Regions from separate parts of the Veillonella sp. S13053-19 genome, predicted to be linked through region 2. Evidence: a T-box and tRNA genes for the amino acid it is inferred to sense, from the RefSeq annotation. Region 2 holds a T-box; the other holds one or more tRNA genes.
What was found. The T-box of region 2 lies ahead of cysS (cysteine--tRNA ligase). A T-box ahead of a tRNA ligase gene usually reads a tRNA of that ligase, here a tRNA-Cys.

Region 1 (3,417 bases), on a different contig from region 2:
GATGGCTAAAACTGCAGACACTACAAAATGGTCTCATGAGTCTTATGCATTCTCCGATCGCTATGACGAAGCATTGTTACCATTATTAGAAACTGTAGACCCTACAAAAAATAACTTTATCGTAATTCATATTATGGGTAGTCATATTTATTACAATGACCGTTACCCTCATGAATTTAGTAAATGGAAACAAGGTCCATATCCTGACGGCCAAGAAGCATATGCAAATAGTCAGTTATATACAGACTGGTTATTACAACAAATTTACACCTATGGTAAAGATAAATTGAATTTACAAGCTATGGTATACTTCTCCGATCACGGTGAAAGCTTAGATAAATCTCACAATCCAGATACATTCGACTTTGTTATGACACATATTCCATTCTGGGTATACTTATCTCCACAATATCGTACAGCATATCCACAAACGGCAGATGTGCTGACTAAACACGAGCATCAATTCTTTACGAATGATCTGCTATATGACACATTAGTAGGTCTCATGCAGGCACCTAACTATCGTTACGATGCTACGCGAGACTTCAGTAATGCGTCATATCGATTCAATTTACATAACTTAACTACATTACTTGGTGAACAGCCACTAATTAATGATCCTGTTAATGCTGGTAAATAACAGTAGTACATACCAATAGTTAATGTTTCAAAAATAGTCCCCTATAACACACTATGTATTAACAATAAAGGTTAACTTAATAAAAGAAAAAGAGATGAGTTAAACTCATCTCTTTTTTTGCGGCAACAAAAGATCTATATCATGTTCCGTATAAATTCTAATATTTTCCGCTAATAAAGCCTCTACAGTACATCCATGACCATCCGTTAAGGTTCTAGTAAAGGAGCCATCATAAATGCGTTTATAACCACAACTAGGGCTTTTCGCCTTCAATAGAGCTTGTTCACATTTATATTCAATAGCTATACGAACTGTAAGCTCTGCACCTCGAATAAACTGTGTTGTCACATCGGTCCCATCAGCAGTGCATATACGATTTCCTTGACGCTCAGCAGGTTCTCTCGGCGTGCATAGCCCACCCAACACCTCTGGACATACAGGTACTAATTCATAATACTCATTCAGAAGGTCAAGTGCTTCTATATAATTGTCTTTTCCATCATAGCGACAAGGAACGCCACATAGGCATTCACTGATCAATAATTTAGGTTTATTATTCATAGCAATACTTTTTATTAATTCAGATAAGAAAAAAAGACTAACCGAAGTTAGTCTTAATTGGTGCCGAGGACCGGAATCGAACCGGTACGGTTGTCTCCAACCGACGGATTTTAAGTCCGTTGCGTCTGCCTGTTCCGCCACCCCGGCATGGGTAACGATTGTGGAGGCGGCACCCAGAATCGAACTGGGGAATAAAGGTTTTGCAGACCTCTGCCTTACCGCTTGGCTATGCCGCCATATAAAGTTGGAGCGGGAAACGAGATTCGAACTCGCGACCCCCGCCTTGGCAAGGCGGTGCTCTACCGCTGAGCTATTCCCGCATGTACATGGTGCCTCAGGACAGAATCGAACTGTCGACACACGGATTTTCAGTCCGTTGCTCTACCAACTGAGCTACCGAGGCATGAATGGCGACCCCGATCAGATTTGAACTGACGATCTTCGCCGTGACAGGGCGACATGTTAACCGCTACACCACGGGGCCGTATCCAAAGTACTTGCTTAGTATATCGGTTATCAGAAATTTTGTCAACACTATACTACAATATTTTTGATGAATTCTTCTTCATCTTTTAATATGGTAGATTCTTTATGTCCTGGCTCAATAATTAAGTCCTTAGATAAAGATAAAATATACTTCAAACTTGTAATTAAATCATGAGGATTACTTTTATAATTATCTGTATTTCCCACATTTTGCTTAAACACAGTATCGCCAGTAAATAAGTGCCCCTCAATTTCAAGACAAACAGAACCAGCACTATGGCCAGGTGTGTGATGGACAATAATTTCAAAAGGTCCTAATTGTAGTTTTCCTGTTACTAAATCTTCACAATTAGTATACATTTTCTTCTTGTAAACACTAGGTCTACGACGAATTAATTGTAACAACTCATGATCTAAAGGGTGTAAGTAGGCTGGAATTTTATAATGAGCACAGACCTCATCGAGGGCTGATACATGGTCACAATGACCATGTGTCAATAAAACTGCTATAGGCTCAGAATCTCCTACCATTTCAATTATATGCTTACTATGAAACCCGGGATCAATAATAAGGGACTTCCCCTCATTTATTAATACATAACAATTTGCTTTATAAAGCCCTAGAGGGCGTTTTATAATATTCATATTATTCGCCCTCCTATAGGATACGATACCGTTTAGTAGATTGTTTTTTTATAAAATACCCTTCCCAGAATTGAGGATGAAGCATAACAAGAATTGTAAATAATTCCAAACGACCTAATAACATATCTGCCATTGCTACGCATTTAGCACCATCAGACATACTACCAAAGGCATCTGTAGGCCCAAAACCACCAAATCCAATGCCTACATTACTAAGAAAAGCTGTTATAATTTGCATCGCATCATAAGTAGACATTCCCGAACAAGTCATAAGGAACACAGATATAACGTAAATCATTAAATATAAAAATAAAAATTGCTGTGCCATCTGTATCCATTTAGTAGGCATCGGTTTACCATTAATGCGCACTACTTGTACCATCTCAGGATGAATTGATTTTCTTAAATAAATAATGCTGCTCTTAATTAGAATAATGAGGCGAATAATTTTTACGCCCCCTGTTGTAGAACCACTACAACCACCAAAAAATGATGAAATAAATAACATCATCTGTGCAGCGGCTGGCCATAAATCATAATCGCTTACAGCAAATCCACTACCAGTTTGAATCGATACATAATTAAAGGAAACATCTCTGAAGATTTGAATTGGGTCATTGATATTTGATTGTACTGCCATCGAAATTGATATTATAGCAATTCCAATAAAAATAACTAGCCAATACATACGTGTTTCAAAATCATCAATCAAAACGCGAAAGCCTTTTTGAAGTGCGTTGTAATACACTGAAAAATTACCACCTGCAAGGATCATAAAGAAAACAAATACAAAGCAAATATAGTTACTCTGTTCATATATAAATGCCCCTGCTGATGTTGGTGCAAATCCACCCGTTGCAATAATGGAAAAGGCATAGTTTAACGCATCAAAAGGCTCTATACCACCAGCCCATAGCATAACGAAACAAAGAGCCGTAAAAGCAACGTATAAACGCCAAAGTTTAGTAGCCATTGATTGAATACGGGGCATAACAACACCAGGTTTTGGTACCGATGCTTCTGCATTAAACATATGAGCTGCATCTGCACCTAAGTTCTTTAAGAACGATAAGATAAGGACAATA
Region 2 (3,417 bases):
AGCTTCAAAGGCCGTACTACTGCGATATTCTTGAACAGAACTGCTCTTTGGTACATTGACATTACTATTTCTAGCTCGTCTAGCAATAGCTTGTTCTTGTTCTGTGAAAGTATCTTCTATCTCAAACAACACTTTCGCTTGTGACTTAGCACAAATAAATTCAGTAACAATAGTGTGTAACACTTGTACCTTCGTAATATTCATTTGTACTACTCGCTCACGTACATACATGGAGTACACTGCATCACCAATATAGGCAAGCATGACTGCGTCAGCACTAAGGCACTCCTCAATAGTTCTATTACGCAAACGAAGCGGCTCTTGTTTAAGAGCCGTCAGTTTTTTTATCGCTTCATTCTTTAAGAATTGAAATTGTTTAAACTTCACGTTTTTTCCACCGTGCACCTTGAGGGGAATCCTCAATAGTAATACCGATTTCAGCCAAGCGATCGCGGATGCAATCAGCTAATGCCCATTGTTTTTGTTCACGGCACGCTTGACGTACAGACAAGATAACTTGCATTAATTCTTCGTATTCAGCAGCGTTAGCACCAGTGTTGCCTTCCCATGCTTTTTCAAGAACGCCAATCACATCTGTCATGAATTTGAAGATGCGTTTAACTTCGGCAATCGCTTCTTGGCAAACAACGCCTTCTCTGCTTGTTACAGCTTGGTAATAGATATTGATTTCCTTTGCGAGACCAAACATGCTAGATGTTGCTAAAGCAGTGTTAAAGTCGTCGCTCATAGCAGCCTCAAATTCTTCTTCGTATTCTTTTGCTTTTTCTAATAAACGCTGAGCTTCATCACATGAACCTGGTTCACATTTTTCAAGGTAAAGAAGGTTTTCAATAGCTGTACTTAAACGTTCTAAAGATTTATTTGCTTCTTCTAAGCGCTCATCAGAGAAGTCCAATGGGCTGCGATAATGCGTACTCAACAAGAAGTAACGCAAAGCGTCAGGGCTATATTGTTCTAAAATATCTTTTACCAAGAAGAAGTTATTCAAAGATTTAGACATTTTTTCAGAGTTGATAGTAATAAAGCCATTGTGCAACCAGTAACGAACTGCTGGATGTTGGCCAGAACAACCTTCGGATTGAGCGATTTCATTTTCATGGTGTGGGAAGATCAAATCACTACCACCACCATGGAAATCAAATTCTGTACCTAAGTATTTTTGGCTCATAGCAGAACATTCGATATGCCAACCTGGGCGACCATTGCCCCATGGGCTTTCCCAATATGGCTCACCTGGTTTTGCCGCTTTCCACAATGCAAAGTCCATAGGATTTTTCTTGCGACCGTCTACTTCAATTCGAGCGCCTGCTTCCATATCGTCTAATGTACGACCAGACAATTCGCCATAATGTTCAAATTTATCAACACTATAGTACACATCGCCATCGAGTTCGTAAGCATAGCCTTTTTCAATCAATGTATTAATCATAGCAATGATATCTTCAATATGTGTAGAAACACGAGGATAAATGTCAGCACGTTGTACGCCTAATGCATCCATTACTTCAAAATAACTATCGATATAACGATTTGCAATAGTATCCCAAGATACGCCTTCACCATTAGATGTATTGATGATTTTGTCATCTACGTCAGTAAAGTTTTGTACATAAGTTACTTTATAACCAACATGTTTCATGTATCGACGAATTACATCCCATGTTACGAAAGGACGTGCGTTGCCGATATGAGGATGATTATATGGTGTAACACCACATACATACATTTTTGCCTCACCTGGTGTAACAGGATTGAATACCTCTTTTTGGCGTGTCATAGTATTATAAACTGTAATTTCTCTCATCGTTACCGATGCCTCCATTTTTGTAAATAAAAAAGACCTCTCATCTCATACAGAGACGATGGTCCGCGGTTCCACTCTGTTAGGTACCAGCAGTGGCACCCACTCATCGCATAACGGCGCGTCACCGGACAAACCTACCTATAATCGGAGTGTCAGCTCGTGAATGCATTTCGTCTACCTATCCATGAACCCTCCCACCATCGGTTCTCGCTAAAAAGTTAGTTGTAGAGTACTTCTTTCAGTCCTAGCTTTTAATTTTATCTATATTTAGATTTAGAGTTATTTTACCAAATAATGCTATAGAAAGTCAATATTCATAAGAAAAATCCTCATCATTTAAAATTAGTTATTAGCTTATTATACATAGATTTTCAGCTAATTAATTTTTAAATGATGAGGATTAGTATAATCAAAATATTTGACTGCTATTATCACTATTAACAATAACGTTTATATAAAACACGTTAATAGTAATTGCTATAATCTAAATCAATTAAGACTAAGCGTTCTCCAACTTCTCTTGATCGTCATGTTTACGGCAAATACCAGCAAAGATAGAGCCTGTAAAGTTATGAATAATAGAGAACACTGCACCTGCTACCGCAGCTTGTGGTGTAAAATGTTTAAGTGCAAGAGAAACGGACAATGCAGAGTTTTGCATCGCTACTTCGATTTGCATTGCACGACGAGAAGAAATATCAATGCTTAATGCTTTACATATAAAGTACGTTACAATATAACCACTCACATTTTGCACTAAACAAGCAACGAAAATGATGAAACCTGTTTCAGCAATTTGTTTTTGGTTTACTGCTGTAACAGCAGCTAAAATGAGCAATACTGCAATAGCTGCAATTGTTGGACATACATCTTTAACAGGTTCAATTTTAGATCCAATGAAGTAATTCAATACGATACCTAGAACGATTGGTACTAATACGATTTTTACGATAGACATAAACATCGGCATGAATTGAATATCAATAGAGGAAGTGGCCCCTGCATACAAAACAACAAATAAAGGTGTTAAAATTGGCGCTAACAACGTAGATACAGTCGTTGCAGATACGGATAATGGCACATTACCGTTGGCAAGGAATGTCATTACATTAGACGCTGTACCACCTGGACAAGCACCTAACAAGATGAAACCAATACCAATTTCTGGTGGGAAATTAAATAGTATGGCAACCAAGAAGCCTGCCAAAGGCATCCATAAGAACTGAATAACAGATACGAGGATGACCTTCATTGGTTGTTTGAATACATCAAGGAATACTTGTGCGGTCAAAGTTAAACCCATTGCAAACATGACGAATTGTAACATGTACGCAATGTAAGGCGTCATCCAAGAGAAAACTGTCGGTAATAAATAGGCTAATACAGCCATCAATAGTACAATCCAAGATAAGTAACTATTGAATAAGTGGTTAATAGAACGAATAACACTCATAAAAACACTCACTTTCATAATATATAAAATAAAATACGCCGACTATTATAACATTTCTATAGAATAATCTCAATATACATAAAAAAGCTCTCATAACTACAGTTATGAGAGCTCTCTGCGATTCTCTATAAAGATTATT

Region 1: it encodes a tRNA-Cys, which carries the amino acid that the T-box ahead of cysS (cysteine--tRNA ligase) is inferred to sense. The anticodon was not compared.

The regions. Positions count from the first base shown of each region.
Region 1 is NZ_PPDA01000008.1:251,450-254,866, reverse strand. Features, by position in the region: gene VEHSUH06_RS04650 (phosphoethanolamine transferase) at 1-640, shown strand, start outside; gene VEHSUH06_RS04645 (DUF523 domain-containing protein) at 746-1,201, opposite strand; tRNA gene VEHSUH06_RS04640 (tRNA-Leu) at 1,260-1,348, opposite strand; tRNA gene VEHSUH06_RS04635 (tRNA-Cys) at 1,363-1,437, opposite strand; tRNA gene VEHSUH06_RS04630 (tRNA-Gly) at 1,447-1,521, opposite strand; tRNA gene VEHSUH06_RS04625 (tRNA-Phe) at 1,529-1,604, opposite strand; tRNA gene VEHSUH06_RS04620 (tRNA-Asp) at 1,610-1,685, opposite strand; gene VEHSUH06_RS04615 (MBL fold metallo-hydrolase) at 1,736-2,332, opposite strand; gene VEHSUH06_RS04610 (TrkH family potassium uptake protein) at 2,346-3,417, opposite strand, start outside.
Region 2 is NZ_PPDA01000010.1:32,773-36,189, forward strand. Features, by position in the region: gene VEHSUH06_RS06660 (Mini-ribonuclease 3) at 1-387, opposite strand, end outside; gene cysS (cysteine--tRNA ligase) at 377-1,825, opposite strand; T-box leader at 1,874-2,080, opposite strand; gene VEHSUH06_RS06670 (bile acid:sodium symporter family protein) at 2,325-3,278, opposite strand.